Linked DNA regions of Alkalilimnicola ehrlichii MLHE-1. The main gene of each other region encodes a partner of the protein of the gene in region 2 in a complex. Links are inferred from orthologs where the notes say so. Each region holds a gene or a part of one and is shown on either strand. Other genes may lie near its edges. The genes, in order: tig and rpsG.

Region 1 (7,960 bases), 2.1 Mb from region 2 along the record:
CGCGCCCACGGATGCGCTTTTCGATCTGGAGGATGTCCAACTCCGCCTCAATCAGCGACATCAGGTGCTCGAGCCGCTCGCGCACGTCCTCGATCTCGAGCACGTGCTGCTTCTCCTCGACCTTCAGCGCCATGTGGGCGGCGATGGTGTCGGCCAGCCGGCCGGGCTCCTCGATGTTCTGCAGCGAGGAGAGGATCTCCGGCGGCACCTTCTTGTTGAGCTTGACGTACTGGTCGAAGTGATTCATCGCCGAGCGCATGAGCACTTCCATCTCGCGGTCGGTGGGGGCCTCCTCCTCGGCCACCACCACCACCTGGGCGGCAAAGTACTGGTCGCGCTCGACCAGATCGACCAGGCGCGCGCGCTCCACGCCCTCCACCAACACCTTCACGGTCCCATCCGGCAGTTTGAGCATCTGCAGGATGGAGGCCATGGTGCCGTAGGCGTAAAGATCTTTCGTGGCCGGCTCGTCCACCTCGGCGCTCTTCTGGGCCACCAGGAAGATCCGCTTGTCCTCCTCCATGGCCGCATCCAGCGCGGCGATCGACTTTTCACGCCCCACGAACAGAGGGATGACCATGTGGGGGTAGACCACCACGTCGCGCAGCGGCAGCACCGGCGCCTCGGTCATGCCGGGGGTGCGCACGTTGGCGGTCGGTTCGTTCTCGGCCATAGGGTTACCTCAATTGGGAAAGCGGTCCTGCCGGGGCACCATTGGCGCCGGCCTGTCATGCGTGAGACGTGGGGGCGGCGTTGGCGGTTTTCAAGGCCCGGGTGGTGCTGGGGGGCGGGTGGATCGCCGCGTCGCTGCGCTCCTCGCGATGACGGGGAGAAACCCTCCGGCCCGCGCGATGACGGGGTGGTGGGCCCCCACCGTCACTGCGAGGAGTGGCCCCCAACCGTCACTGCGAGGAGTGGCCCCCAACCGTCACTGCGAGGAGCGAAGCGACGTGGCAGTCTACCCCTCTGGATCGCCACGGGCCGTCGGCCCTCGCGATGACGGGGGTGGTGCCCCCTGCCCCCGTCACTGCGAGCCCCGAAGGGGCGTGGCAGTCCATGCCGGGGTGTGGATCGCCGCGTCGCTTCGCTCCTCGCGATGACGGGGAGAAACCCTCCGGCCCGCGCGATGACGGGGTGATGGGCCCCCACCGTCACTGCGAGGAGGCGAAGCCGACGTGGCAGTCTACCCCTCTGGATCGCCACGGGCCTTCGGCCCTCGCGATGACGGGGGTGGTGCCCCGCGATGCCGGCGTCTGCCCCCACCGGTCAGTCGGAGGAAGCCGCCCGCGACTGCTCCTGATTGCCGTAGATGATGTAGGGCCGCGTCTCGCCGCGGATCACGGCGTCGTCCACCACCACCTTTTCAACGTTCTCCATGGAGGGCAGATCGTACATGGTGTCCAGCAGCACGTGCTCGAGGATGGTGCGCAGGCCGCGGGCACCGGTCTTGCGGTCCATGGCCTTGCGGGCCACGGCGCGCAGGGCGTCCTCGCGGAACTCCAGCTCCACACCCTCCATCTCGAACAGCTTCTGGTACTGCTTGACCAGGGCGTTCTTGGGCGCGGAGAGGATCTCCACCAGGGCCTGCTCGTCCAGCTCCTCCAGGGTGGCGACCACCGGCAGGCGGCCGACAAACTCCGGGATCAGGCCGTACTTGACCAGATCCTCGGGCTCCACGTCCTGCAGGGTCTCACCCACCGAGCGCTTCTCGTCCTTGGACTTGATCTCGGCGGAGAAGCCGATACCGCCCTTCTCGGAACGGTCCTGGATGACCTTGTCCAGGCCGGCGAAGGCGCCGCCGCAGATGAACAGGATGCCGCCGGTGTCCACCTGCAGGAACTCCTGCTGCGGGTGCTTGCGGCCGCCCTGGGGCGGCACCGAGGCCGTGGTGCCCTCGATCAGCTTGAGCAGCGCCTGCTGCACCCCCTCGCCCGAGACGTCGCGGGTGATGGAGGGGTTGTCCGCCTTGCGCGAGACCTTGTCGATCTCGTCGATGTAGACGATGCCCTGCTGGGCCTTCTCCACATCGTAATCGCACTTTTGCAGCAGCTTCTGGATGATGTTCTCCACGTCCTCACCGACGTACCCCGCCTCGGTCAGGGTGGTGGCGTCGGCAATGGTGAAGGGCACGTTGAGCATGCGCGCCAGCGTCTCGGCCAGCAGCGTCTTGCCCGAGCCGGTGGGGCCGATGAGCAGGATATTGCTCTTGGACAGCTCCACCTCGTCCTTGCGGCTGCCCGCCTCGAGGCGTTTGTAGTGGTTGTAGACGGCCACCGAGAGCACCTTCTTGGCGTGCTCCTGCCCCACCACGAACTCATCCAGCACCTGGTTGATCTCGTGAGGCCGCGGCAGGCCCGCCCCCGCGGAGCTGGACTGCTCCTGCAGCTCCTCGCGGATAATGTCGTTGCAGAGCTCGACGCACTCGTCACACACAAACACCGAGGGCCCGGCGATCAGCTTGCGGACCTCGTGCTGGCTCTTCCCGCAGAAAGAACAGTAAAGGAGCTTGCCGCCGTCGTCTCTGCCGTTGTCTTTGTCGGTCATGACCTGACCTCGCCTCGCGAAATTGGACTTACTTGCAATTAACGATGCCTGTTTTCAAAGTAGCACGCAAGTCAACCACGGCGCGTTGGTGAGCGCCGCATGAGCGCACCTACAGGCAATATGGAGGATTGCGTAAGGGGGTGCAACGGAAGGGTGGGAGGTCGTCGTGCCCCGGGGCCGTCCCCCGGGGCACCCGGCGCGCTCAGGCCTGATCCAGCGCCTTGCGGTCGGCCAGCACCGCGTCCACCAGGCCGTACTCACAGGCCGTGTCCGGGCTCATGAAGTTGTCGCGGTCGGTGTCCCGCGCGATGGTCTCCATGTCCTGACCGGTGTGGTGGGCCATGATGCGATTCAGCCGGTCCCGCATGTCGAGGATCTCCCGGGCGTGGATATCCACGTCGGTGGCCTGGCCCTGGAAACCGCCCAGCGGCTGGTGAATCATCATCCGCGAGTTGGGCAGCGCGTAGCGCTTGCCCTTGGTCCCGCCGGTGAGCAGCAGCGCGCCCATGCTGGCGGCCTGACCAATACACACCGTCGAGACATCCGGCTTGATGAACTGCATGGTGTCGTAGATGGCCAGCCCCGCCGTCACTGCGCCCCCCGGGCTGTTGATGTAGATGTGGATGTCCTTATCGGGGTTCTCCGACTCCAGGAACAGGAGCTGGGCGACGATCAGGTTGGCCATGTGGTCCTCCACCGGCCCGACCAGGAAGATCACCCGTTCTTTCAGCAGGCGGGAGTAAATATCGTACGCCCGCTCACCCCGGGCGGACTGCTCCACCACCATCGGCACCAGGCCGGTGGCCTCGATCTCCGGGGCCAGGCCCTCGCGGCGCTCATCGCTCATACGGGCTTACTCCTTCGTCTCGTCTTGCTTGGACTCGCCCTCGGCCGACTCGGCCTCGGGCTGCTGCGGGCTCATCAGCTCCTGCAGTGACATGGGCTTGTCCTCGACCTGCGCCTGCTGGACCACGTAGTCGACCACCTGGTCCTCCAGCACGGCCACCTCCACGCCCTCCATCAGCTGACGATTCTGGGCGTAGTAGCGCAGCACCTCTTCGGGCTGCTCGTAGCCGGCCGCCATCTCCTGCAGCGACTGCATGACCCGATCGCGGTCGAGCTTGATGTCGTTGCTGCGCACCAACTCGTTGACAATCAGGCCCAGGGCCACCCGGCGGCGGGCGTTCTCCTCGAACAGGGCGGCCGGCAGGTCGTCGGGCTCCTCCTGGCCGGACTGCTGCTGGCGGGACTGCTCCTGCTGGCGCAGCTGGTCGATCTCGGCATCCACCAGCACCTTCGGCAGTTCGATATCGGTGATATCGAGAAGCTGGTCCATCACCTGATGCTTGACCCGGCTGGCAACGGTCTGGTCGCGCTCGCGCTCCAGATTGGTCTTGATCGCCTCGCGCAGCTTCTCGACCCCGCCCTCCTTGACGCCCACCTTCTCGGCGAAGGCATCGTCGATCTCCGGGTACTCCGGGGCCTCCACCGTCTTAACCGTGACCGCGAACTGCCCGGCCTTGCCGGCCACCTCGCTGTCGGGGAACTCCTCCGGGAAGGTGTGCTCGATGGTGGTCTCGTCGCCGGCCTTGACGCCGGTGAGCCCCTCCTCGAAGGCCGGCGGCATCTGCCCGGCACCCAGCACCACGGGCACGTCGTTGCCCTCGTTGCCGGAGAACTCCTCACCGTCCACGGTGCCCTTGAAGTCGATGACCACCCGGTCCCCCTCCTGGGAGGCGCGGTCCACCTCGTTGTACTCGGCCTGCTGCTTGCGCAGGCGCTCGAGCACCTCATCCACGTCGGCGTCGGTGATCTCCACCTGCGGGCGCTCGACCTTGATCTGGTCCAGGCCGGTGACCTCGAAGCTGGGCAGCACCTCGAAGGTGGCCTGGTACTCCAGGTCCTTGCCCTCCTCGGTCTGCTTGGGCTCGATCTCGGGGTTACCGGCCGGGCGCAGCTCCTTCTCACGCAGCGCCTCACTGTAGGTGCTCTGGACCAGCTCGCTCAGCACCTCGCCGCGCACCTGGGGCCCGTAGCGCTTGCGCACCACCTTGAGCGGCACCTTGCCCGGGCGGAAGCCGTCCATGCGAACGTTGCCGCGAAGCGACCGCAGGCGCTGATCCACCTTCTCCTCGACCTGCTCTGCGGGCACCTGCACGGTCATGCGGCGACCCAGCCCCTCGGTCGTCTCCACTGAAACTTGCATTGAAAACCCCTTAACCGTCCTGTTCGCGGCGCCGCCGGGCGGCCACCGCCGTGTCTTTGAACTTGATGTGTGGTGCGAAAGGGGAGACTCGAACTCCCACGGGGTCGCCCCCACCAGGACCTAAACCTGGCGCGTCTACCAATTCCGCCACTTTCGCGCTTGAATCTTGGTAGCCGGGTAGTATAGCGCCAGCAACGCCGCGGGAAAAACCACCCGCTTTACGACGAGGGAGACGCATGGGAACGCTGAAGACGCTCATCGGCCTGCTGGCCATGCCGCTGCCGCTGGCGGCGGTGCTGCTGTTGGCCGGCCTGCTGGCCGTCGGGTTGGGCCGGCAGCGGCTGGGCCTGACGCTTCTGGCCGCAGCGCCGGCGTTGGTGGTGGTGCTGGCCTGGGCACCGGTGGCCGACCGGCTGCTCGCCCCCCTGGAGCAGCGCCACCCGCCGGTGCATGACGCCCGCGACCACCCGGAGGCGCAGGCCATCGTGGTGCTCGGCTCGGGTTACTCCCCCCACCTGGCCCTGCCGGTCACCGCGCAGCTCAACGACAGCGGCCTGGTGCGACTGAACGAAGGCATCCGCCTGCACCGCCAGCGCCCGGCGCTCCCCCTGATCGTCTCCGGCGGCGCCCGCCCCGACCAGGCCCCGATCGCCGAGGGCTTCCGCCGCGCGGCCATCGCCCTGGGCGTTGCGGACGACCGCCTCCTCCCCCTCACCGAGCCCCGCGACACCGCCCAGGAGGCCTATGCCACCCGCGAGGTCCTAGGCGAGGGGGCCACCGTGTTGCTGGTCACCTCCGCCTCTCACATCCACCGCGCCCAGGCGCACTTCCACCGCGCCGGCCTCAACCCCATCCCGGCCCCCACTCGCCACAAGGCCGGCCACGTCCGCCCCGCCACCCCCGGCTACTGGATCCCCAGCGCCACCCACCTGCGCAAGAGCGAACGGGCCCTCTACGAATACATGGGCCTCCTGGCCGCGGGGCTGGACCACTGACAACAAAGCCCCTCGACGATCCACACGCCGCATGGACTGCCGCGCCCCCTTCGGGGGCTCGCAGTGACAGTGGAGGCACCACCCCCCGGTTATCGCGAGGGCCGCCACCTCCTCCCCGTCATCGCCAGGGCCGCCACCTCCTCCCCGTCATCGCCAGGGCCGCCACCTCCTCTCCGTCATCGCGAGGGCCGAAGGCCCGTGGCGATCCAGAGGGGTAGACTGCCACGTCGGCTTCGCCTCCTCGCAGTGACAGTGGGGGTACACCACCGCCCGTCATCGCGAGGAGCGCCCCTCCCCCCGTCATCGCGAGGGCCGAAGGCCCGTGGCGATCCAGAGGGGTAGACTGCCACGTCGGCTTCGCCTCCTCGCAGTGACAGTGGGGGTACACCACCGCCCGTCATCGCGAGGAGCGCCCCTCCCCCCGTCATCGCGAGGGCCGAAGGCCCGTGGCGATCCAGGGCGGTAGACTGCCACGTCGGCTTCGCCTCCTCGCAGTGACAGTGGGGGTACACCACCGCCCGTCATCGCGAGGAGCGCCCCTCCCCCCGTCATCGCGAGGGCCGAAGGCCCGTGGCGATCCAGGGCGGTAGACTGCGACGTCGGCTTCGCCTCCTCGCAGTGACGGTGGGGGTGGGTCCCCGCTCGCAGCGACGGCGGGGCTTCCCCCGTCATCGCGAGGGCCGCCCCTCCCCTCGTCATCGCGAGGAGCGAAGCGACGCGGCGATCCATACGCCGCCCAGGACCGCCACGCCTTAAATGATGTCGTGATACAAATCCCGCCACCCCGGATTCATTGACTCTATCAACCCCACCTTCCGATTCCGGTTTCCCGACTTCAACTGCTTCTCCCGGCCGATGGCCGATGTCATGGTTTCATGGACTTCATACCACACCAGCCGATGCAGGCCGTACCGTCGGGTAAACCCATCCACAAAGCCGGATTTATGCTGCCAGACACGTTGCACCAGGTTGCTGGTGACGCCGACATAAAGCGTGCCGTTCCGGCCATTGGTCATGATATAGACACAGGGTTGGTTCATATGAGCCCTCCTTGGCCCTGAGTGATTCGCCGCCTATCCCCACTGCACCACGCCCCGCACCAGCGTATACCCCCCGGCGACCAACGCCACTCCCAGCATCAGGTTCCGGTACGCGGCCAATGGAATCCAGTGGCCGAGGTACCGCGACACCCCCAGCCCCAGCACCACCCCCGGCAACAGGCTGGCGGCCAACGCCACATCCTGCCAGCCGAACCGCCCGGCCATGCCCAGCGCCGTGAGCGACATGACGCTCATGGGCACGAAAATGGCATATAGCGTGCCGCGCACCCGCGCTGGAGAGGCGTTCTGATAGGCCAGCCCCAACGGCGGCCCACCCACTCCGGTAATCGTGCCCATGGTCGCCGCGCACAGGCTGCCTGAGAACACCACGCTGCCGCGGGGCTGCACCTGGAGCCGGACCCAGCTCAGCACCACGGCCACCACAATCAGCGCCCCGAACAGGGTCTGCCACGCCGACAGCGGCAGCAGGCCGATCACCAGATAGGCCAACGCCGCCCCCAGCAGCGCCCCAGGCCAAGCCCAAGCCAGATCACGCACCACCACATGACGGGCATTGGCGCGCAGCAGCATCAGCGGCAGGATACCGCCGATCAGGACCAGCGGCGCCGGCACCAGGGTCGGGTGGATCAGAAACAGCAAGGGCGCGCTGAACAGGGCCACGCCGTACCCGATCACGCCCTGGATCGCCGCACCGACGACGACGACACTCACCGCCAGCACCCACTGAAGCAGGCCCAGATCACCGAACACGATTGTCTCCATTGCAAGCCATCATTCCCGCCGCAGCCAGTGTGCCAACCTACACCGCGGTTACCGGACTGCACAGAGGGGCGTGGCAGTCCAGGCGGCGGGTGGATCGCCGCGTCGCTTCGCTCCTCGCGATGACGGGGGTGGGTGCCGCCCCCACCGTCACTGCGAGGAGGCGAAGCCGACGTGGCAGTCTACCGCTCTGGATCGCCACGGGCCTTCGGCCCTCGCGATGACGGGGGTGCCCCGTTCCTCGTTGATTCGGGCCCGCGCAGCGGGGAGGGGGGCTCGCGATGACGGGGTGGGTGCCGCCCCCACCGTCACTGCGAGCCCCGGAGGGGCGTGGCAGTCCAGACCGAGGGCTATTGGCTGCGGCTACAAAACGCTTACGATCTGGAGGAGGCACG
Region 2 (7,738 bases):
CCTGCGCGGCGAGCAGGTCGACCGGGCCCGCGTCCTTGAGGCCAATGATGCCCTGGAGGCGGCCGACAAGACGCCGGCCACCTTCGAGCCGTTGCTGCTGGGCATCACCAAGGCCTCGCTGGCTACCGAGTCGTTCATCTCCGCAGCCTCGTTCCAGGAGACGACCCGGGTGCTGACCGAGGCCGCCACCCGCGGGGCCCGGGACGATCTGCGCGGGCTCAAGGAGAATGTCATCGTCGGTCGCCTGATCCCGGCGGGGACCGGCTTCGCCTACCACGAGGAGCGTCGGCGGGCACAGGCCGACCCCATCGCGGCGGCGGAATCGGCCATCGGTCTGGGTGGTGGCGAACAACCGGCCACCTCTGAGACCGGGGCTGGGGGCTCCGACCCGTCGGAGGAAGGGTAAAGGCTTGCAGCTTGCGGGCCTGGTGGCCCGCAAGCTGTTGACACGCACCAAGTGTCAGCCTAGAATTGCCGTCCTTCGACAGGCCGGGCCGCCCCCGGCCTGTCGTTTATTCTAATCAGGAAGTGAGCGTTTCCTATGGCGACGATCAATCAGCTGGTCCGTAAAGGGCGTAAGCGCCGTGTGGCCAAGAGCAACGTCCCAGCGCTGGAGGCATCGCCTCAGAAGCGCGGCGTCTGCACCCGGGTCTACACGACCACGCCGAAGAAGCCGAACTCGGCGCTGCGTAAGGTCGCGCGCGTGCGGCTTACCAATAACTATGAGGTGAGCTCCTACATCGGTGGTGAGGGGCACAACCTCCAGGAACACTCCGTTGTTCTGATTCGGGGTGGTCGTGTCAAGGACTTGCCGGGTGTGCGCTACCACGTGGTGCGTGGTGCGGCGGATACCGCCGGGGTCGACAAGCGCCGCCAGGGCCGTTCCAAGTACGGCGCCAAGCGGCCGAAGTCCTGATCGGCCACGCGGTCGGCAGTCCGGTTTTCTCAAGGGTTAGGTAAAGACCATGCCGAGAAGAAGAGAGGTTCCCAAGCGTAAGGTTCTTGCGGATCCGAAGTATGGAAGCGAGTTGTTGACCAAGTTCGTCAACATGGTCATGCGCGACGGCAAGCGCTCCGTCGCCGAGAAGATCATGTACGGCGCGCTGGAGCGCATCGAGAGCAAGGGTCACGAGACGCCGATGGAGGTGCTTGAGACCGCGCTGGAGAATGTGCAGCCGAAGGTCGAGGTGAAATCCCGTCGGGTCGGCGGTGCCACCTATCAGGTGCCGGTTGAGGTGCGTCCCGAGCGTCGGACCACGCTCGCCATGCGCTGGTTGCTCGATGCGGCCCGCAAGCGCGGCGAGACCACCATGGCTCTGCGGCTGGCCGGCGAGATGCTGGATGCCTCCGAGAGTCGTGGCGCGGCCGTCAAGAAGCGCGAGGACACGCACCGCATGGCGGAGGCCAACAAGGCCTTCTCCCATTATCGCTGGTAAGCAACGCCAATCGGGGTATTAGCTGTGGCACGCAAGACACCCATCGAACGGTATCGCAACATCGGCATCATGGCCCACATCGATGCCGGCAAGACGACCGCGACCGAGCGCATCCTGTTCTACACCGGTATCTCCCACAAGATTGGGGAGACCCACGAAGGGGCCGCGGTGATGGACTGGATGTCGCAGGAGCAGGAGCGTGGGATCACCATCACCTCCGCTGCGACGACCGCGTTCTGGCAGGGTATGGACCAGCAATACCCCCAGCATCGCATCAACATCATCGACACCCCCGGTCACGTGGACTTCACCATTGAGGTGGAGCGCTCCCTGCGTGTGCTGGACGGGGCCATTGCCGTGTTCTGCGCGGTGGGTGGTGTCGAGCCGCAGTCCGAGACCGTTTGGCGCCAGGCGACCAAGTACGAAGTGCCGCGTATGGCCTTCGTCAACAAGATGGACCGCGCCGGCGCCAATTTCGGGCGCGTGGTCGAGCAGATCCGCACCCGGCTGAAGGCCACCCCGGTGCCACTGCAGCTTCCCATCGGGGCCGAGGACGAGTTCAAGGGCGTTGTCGACCTGGTCCGGATGAAGGCGATCTACTGGAACGAAGAGGACATGGGGGTCACCTACGAGCAGACCGATGTCCCGGCCGAGCTGGCCGATGAGGCTGCCGAGGCCCGTGAGTTCCTGGTGGAGGCCGCCGCCGAGGCCGACGAAGAGCTCATGGACAAGTACCTCGAAGGGGGTGAGTTGACCGTCGAGGAGATCAACCGGGGCCTGCGGGCGCGAACCCTGGCCAACGAGATCGTCCCGGCCTTCTGCGGCAGCGCCTTCAAGAACAAAGGCGTGCAGGCGCTGCTCGATGGCGTGATCGAATACCTCCCGTCGCCGGTGGATGTCCCCGCCATCGAGGGCGAGCTGGACGATGCCGATGGCACCGTCGCCACCCGGAAGCCGGGCGACGATCAGCCCTTCGCGGCACTGGCCTTTAAGATCGCCACCGACCCCTATGTGGGCACGCTAACCTTCTTCCGGGTCTACTCCGGCGTGGTGCAGACCGGCGACACCGTCTTCAACCCGGTGAAGGGCAAGAAGGAGCGTCTGGGCCGTATCGTGCAGATGCACGCCAACTCCCGTGAGGAGATCAAAGAGGTGCGTGCCGGCGATATCGCCGCCGCCGTCGGCCTGAAGGACGTCACCACCGGTGACACCCTTTGCGACATCAATAACAAGATCACCCTGGAGCGGATGGAGTTCCCCGATCCGGTGATCTCGGTCGCGGTGGAGCCGAAGACCAAGGGCGACCAGGAAAAGATGGGCATGGCCCTGGGCAAGCTGGCCCAGGAGGACCCCTCCTTCCAGGTCCGCACCGACGAGGAGTCCGGCCAGACCATTATCTCCGGCATGGGCGAGCTGCACCTGGACATCATCGTCGACCGCCTGAAGCGGGAGTTCAAGGTCGAGGCCAATGTAGGCGCGCCGCAGGTGGCCTACCGGGAGACCATTCGCAAGACGGTGGAGCAGGAAGGCAAGTTCGTGCGCCAGTCGGGCGGTCGCGGCCAGTACGGCCACGTCCACCTGCGGATCTCACCGCAGGAGCGCAACGCCGGTTACGAGTTCGTCAACTCCATCGTCGGTGGTGTGGTTCCGAAGGAATACATTCCCTCGGTGGATAAAGGTGCCTACGAGGCGCTGGAAAATGGTATCCTTGCCGGCTTCCCTGCGATCGACGTGAAGGTCGAGCTGTACGACGGCTCTTATCACGACGTCGACTCCTCCGAGGCCGCCTTCAAGATCGCCGGCTCCATGGCGATGAAGGAAGGGTTCATGAAGGCCGACCCGGTGCTCCTGGAGCCCATCATGCGGGTCGAGGTGGTCACGCCGGAGGAGTACATGGGCGATGTCATGGGCGATCTCAACCGACGCCGTGGCACCGTTCAGGGCATGGAGGACGGCCCTTCCGGCAAGATCATCCGGGCCCAGGTCCCGCTGAAGGAGATGTTCGGTTACGCCACCGACCTCCGTTCGGCCACCCAGGGCCGCGCCTCCTACGTCATGTTCTTCGACGAGTACCAGGAGGCCCCGGCGAGCATCGCCGACGAGATCATCAAGAAGGCCTCCTGAGGCTGATCGGACTGAGATAGCGGGCGGGCGCACAGGTCGCCCGGGCAGAAAAAGCAACGAGGTGTGTCGTGTCCAAGAGCAAGTTTGAGCGTAAGAAGCCACACGTAAACGTAGGGACCATTGGTCACGTTGACCATGGTAAGACGACGCTGACGGCGGCGATGACGGTGGTGCTGGCGGAAGCGTTTGGGGGTGACGCCCGGGCCTTTGATCAGATTGACAACGCGCCGGAGGAGAAGGCGCGTGGTATCACGATTGCGACGGCGCACGTGGAGTATGAGACGAGTGAGCGTCACTATGCGCACGTGGACTGCCCGGGTCACGCGGATTATGTGAAGAACATGATCACGGGTGCGGCGCAGATGGACGGTGCCATTTTGGTGGTGTCTGCTGCGGACGGTCCGATGCCGCAGACGCGGGAGCACATTTTGCTGGCGCGTCAGGTGGGTGTGCCGTACATCGTGGTTTACCTGAACAAGGCGGACATGGTGGACGACGAGGAGCTTCTGGAGCTGGTGGAGATGGAGGTCCGGGAGCTTCTGAGTGATTACGATTTCCCGGGTGATGACACGCCGGTGATCACGGGTTCGGCGCTGAAGGCGCTGGAGGGTGATGACTCGGAGATTGGCAAGCCGTCGATCATCAAGCTGGCGGAGGCGATGGATGAGTACATTCCGACGCCGGAGCGTCCGGTGGATCAGCCGTTCCTGATGCCGATTGAGGACGTGTTCTCGATTTCGGGTCGGGGCACGGTGGTGACGGGTCGTGTGGAGCGTGGTGTGATCAAGACCGGTGAGGAGGTTGAGATTGTGGGTCTGAAGGAGACCCAGAAGACGACCTGCACGGGTGTTGAGATGTTCCGCAAGATGCTGGACCAGGGTGAGGCCGGTGATAACATCGGTGCGCTGCTGCGTGGCACCAAGCGAGATGAGGTGGAGCGTGGTCAGGTGCTGTGCAAGCCGGGCAGCATCACGCCGCACACGAAGTTTGAGTGTGAGGTGTACGTGCTGAGCAAGGACGAGGGGGGTCGACACACCCCGTTCTTTAACGGTTACCGTCCGCAGTTTTACTTCCGTACCACGGACGTGACCGGTTCCTGCGAGCTGCCCGAGGGTGTGGAGATGGTGATGCCGGGTGACAACGTCAAGATGACGGTGTCGCTGATTGCGCCCATCGCCATGGAAGATGGGCTGCGTTTCGCGGTCCGCGAGGGCGGCCGCACCGTGGGTGCCGGCGTCGTCTCCAAGATCATCGAGTAACATCATGGCGAATCAGAGAATCCGAATTCGACTGAAGGCGTTCGATCACCGTTTGATCGATCAGTCTGCGCGGGAGATCGTAGAGACGGCGAAGCGGACCGGGGCGCATGTCAAGGGCCCGATCCCATTGCCAGTGAAGAAGGAAAAGTTTACGATCCTCATCTCGCCGCACGTCAACAAGGACGCGCGGGACCAGTATGAGATCCGTACCCACAAGCGCCTCATGGATATCATCGACCCCACTGATAAGACGGTCGATGCCCTTATGAAGCTGGATCTCGCCGCTGGCGTAGACGTTCAGATCAAGCTGTACTGAACCCGTCCGTCAAAGCCTATGCCGCCCCGCCGCACCCGCCGGCGGGGGGTACGCTTTGTTGATAGGAGTCAACCATGTCTATCGGAATAGTCGGCCGCAAAGCCGGCATGACGCGCGTCTTCACTGAGGACGGGGCGTCGGTGCCGGTTACGGTTATTGAGGCCTCGCCCAACCGGGTCACGCAGGTGCGCACCCCGGAGCGCGATGGCTACAGCGGCGTGCAGGTGACCGCCGGCAGCCGCCGTCCCAACCGGGTCAGCAAGCCCATGGCAGGGCATTTCGCCGCCGCCGGCGTCGATGCCGGTCGCGGTGTCTGGGAGTTCCGCGTCAGCGACGGTCAGGCCATTGAGCTTGAGGCCGGCAAAGAGCTGACCGTGGAGACCTTCGAGGCCGGTCAGGTGGTGGACATCACCGGCACCAGCAAGGGCAAGGGCTTCGCCGGCACCGTCAAGCGGCACAACTTCCGCACCCAGGACGCGACCCACGGCAACTCCCTGGCGCACCGGGCCCCGGGCTCCATCGGTCAGAACCAGACCCCCGGCCGGGTGTTCAAGGGCAAGAAGATGGCCGGCCAGATGGGTAACAAGCGCAGCACCGTCAAGAATCTCGAGGTGGTGCGCGTGGATGCCGAGCGCCATCTCCTCCTGGTGCGCGGCTCGGTGCCCGGCGCGGTGGGCAGTGATGTCATCGTGCGCCCCGCGCGCAACCAGCGAAAGAAGGGGGATAGCTGATGGAACTTCAGCTCAGGAACGCGCAGGGTCAGACCGACGGCTCGGTGCAGGTGGCGGACGCCGCCTTCGGCGACCGGTTCCGCGAGGCGCTGATCCATCAGGTGGTCGTGGCCTATCTCGCCGGCGCCCGCGCCGGGACCCGCGCCCAGAAGACCCGCGCCGAAGTGCGCGGTGGCGGCGCCAAGCCCTGGCGGCAGAAAGGCACTGGCCGGGCCCGCGCCGGCACTATCCGCAGCCCGATCTGGGTCGGCGGTGGCCGCGCTTTCGCGGCCCGGCCGCAGGACCACGGCCAAAAGGTCAACAAGAAGATGTACCGCGGTGCCCTCCGCTCCATCTTCTCCGAGTTGGCCCGTCAGGAGCGCCTGGTGGTGGTCGAGAGCATCGGCGTCGATGAGCCCAAGACCGCCAAGCTCGCTGCCCAACTGGAGCAGTTGGGCGTTGAGCGGCCGCTGATCGTCGCCGACGAGGTGGATCAGAACCTGTACCTGGCGGCCCGTAACCTGCCGGGCGTGGATGTCCGCGACGTCCCCGGGCTCGACCCGGTGGCCCTGGTGGGTGCCGAGCAGGTGGTCATTACCGTGCAGGCCCTGCGTCAGGTCGAGGAGTGGCTGTCATGAGAATCGAGCGTTTGTACGAGGTCGTGCGCGCGCCGCACATCTCTGAAAAGAGCACCCTGGCAGCCGAGGAGCGCAACGAGGTGGTCTTCAAGGTCGCCGTGGATGCCCGCAAGGCGGAGATCCGCCAGGCCGTCGAGCAGCTGTTCGACGTCAAGGTCCGGGACGTGCGCACCGTCAAGATGAAGGGTAAGCGCAAGCGTTTCGGCCGGCTGGAGGGCAAGCGGCCCGACTGGAAGAAGGCCTACGTCACCCTGGAAGAGGGTAACGAGATCGATTTCCTCGGCGGCGCCGAGTAACGTTCACGGGCAGCGGCAAGGCTGCCCCAGACTGGAACGGGCAGAACAATGGCACTGGTTAAGGCAAAACCGACTTCTCCGGGGCGCCGCTTCGTCGTGACGGTGCGCAATAAGGAGCTCCACGCCGGGGCGCCTTATGAGCCGCTGGTCGAGAAGAAGACTCGCAAGGGCGGTCGCAACAACACCGGGCGGATCACCACGCGGCACCGCGGCGGCGGTCACAAGCAGCGCTACCGGGTGATCGACTTCCGTCGCGACAAGGACGGGGTCCCCGGGCAGGTGGAGCGGCTGGAGTACGATCCCAACCGCAGCGCCAATATTGCATTGGTACTTTATCGGGACGGCGAGAGAAGGTATATTATCGCGCCCCGTGGCGTCTCGGCCGGTACGGAGATCGTTTCCGGGGTCGATGCGCCAATCAAACCGGGCAATGCGCTGCCGCTGCGCAATATCCCGGTGGGCACGCAGGTGCACTGCGTGGAGCTGCGCCCGGGCAAGGGTGCCCAGTTGGCGCGCTCCGCCGGTGCCAACGCCCAGTTGGTTGCGCGGGAAGGGCGCTACGCCACCGTGCGGCTGCGTTCGGGTGAGATGCGCCAGGTGCTGGCCGAGTGCAAGGCCACCGTCGGCGAGGTCGGCAACTCCGAGCACGCGCTGCGCTCGCTCGGCAAGGCCGGCGCCAAGCGGCACAAGGGTATTCGTCCCACCGTTCGTGGTGTTGCCATGAACCCGGTCGACCACCCCCATGGTGGCGGTGAGGGCCGGACCTCCGGCGGCCGCCACCCGGTTTCGCCGTGGGGTGTGCCCACTAAGGGTCACAAGACCCGCAGCAACAAGCGCACCGACAAGTTCATTGTGCGCCGTCGGAAACGCTAAGGATTAACGAGGGTCGTCTACCGTGCCACGTTCAGTCAAAAAGGGTCCGTTCGTTGATGGCCACCTGCTCAGCAAGGTGGAGAAGG

What was found.
Region 1: the proteins of rpsG (region 2) and tig are in contact, whole or in part, in a crystal structure (PDB 3GTY), measured with the Thermotoga maritima proteins. The link is inferred for Alkalilimnicola ehrlichii MLHE-1 from one-to-one orthologs. Residues at the interface, in WP_004081843.1 of Thermotoga maritima: Lys34, Lys52, Lys55, Glu59, Arg62, Gln63, Glu66, Asn67, Lys69, Val71, Arg95, Ala109, Lys110, Lys111, Gly112, Arg113, Pro114, Glu117, Glu121, Ile124, Ala125, Tyr127, Asn128, Asn129, Thr130, Gly131, Lys135, Asp139, Arg142, Met143; in WP_004081061.1 of Thermotoga maritima: Glu122, Val124, Val129, Leu130, Tyr133, Glu188, Gly259, Ile262, Tyr263, Glu266, Ser270, Glu273, Gln274, Glu277, Arg308, Gln311, Ile312, Ser315, Tyr316, Glu325, Arg329, Arg336, Leu363, Phe366, Trp367, Arg373, Leu377, Arg381, Leu384, Glu387.

What each region holds. Positions count from the first base shown.
Region 1 is NC_008340.1:2,593,768-2,601,727, forward strand. Bases 2,575-5,496 are described here. They hold tig (trigger factor), read right to left. Parts: upstream 4,751-5,496; coding sequence 3,398-4,750; downstream 2,575-3,397. Other genes in these bases: clpP (ATP-dependent Clp endopeptidase proteolytic subunit ClpP), read right to left, coding at 2,747-3,391; MLG_RS11610 (YdcF family protein), read left to right, coding at 4,987-5,496. Outside these bases: lon (endopeptidase La), read right to left, coding at 1-673; ATP-dependent Clp protease ATP-binding subunit ClpX, read right to left, coding at 1,267-2,544; more of MLG_RS11610, read left to right, coding at 5,497-5,745; MLG_RS11615 (GIY-YIG nuclease family protein), read right to left, coding at 6,498-6,785; MLG_RS11620 (sulfite exporter TauE/SafE family protein), read right to left, coding at 6,819-7,568. UniProt on the Bacillus subtilis protein: Involved in protein export. Acts as a chaperone by maintaining the newly synthesized protein in an open conformation. Functions as a peptidyl-prolyl cis-trans isomerase.
Region 2 is NC_008340.1:512,987-520,724, forward strand. Bases 1-2,700 are described here. They hold rpsG (30S ribosomal protein S7), read left to right. Parts: upstream 1-965; coding sequence 966-1,436; downstream 1,437-2,700. Other genes in these bases: rpoC (DNA-directed RNA polymerase subunit beta'), read left to right, coding at 1-406; rpsL (30S ribosomal protein S12), read left to right, coding at 542-916; fusA (elongation factor G), read left to right, coding at 1,461-2,700. In the rest of the region: more of fusA, read left to right, coding at 2,701-3,560; tuf (elongation factor Tu), read left to right, coding at 3,629-4,819; rpsJ (30S ribosomal protein S10), read left to right, coding at 4,824-5,135; rplC (50S ribosomal protein L3), read left to right, coding at 5,210-5,866; rplD (50S ribosomal protein L4), read left to right, coding at 5,866-6,483; rplW (50S ribosomal protein L23), read left to right, coding at 6,480-6,779; rplB (50S ribosomal protein L2), read left to right, coding at 6,828-7,652; rpsS (30S ribosomal protein S19), read left to right, coding at 7,675-7,738.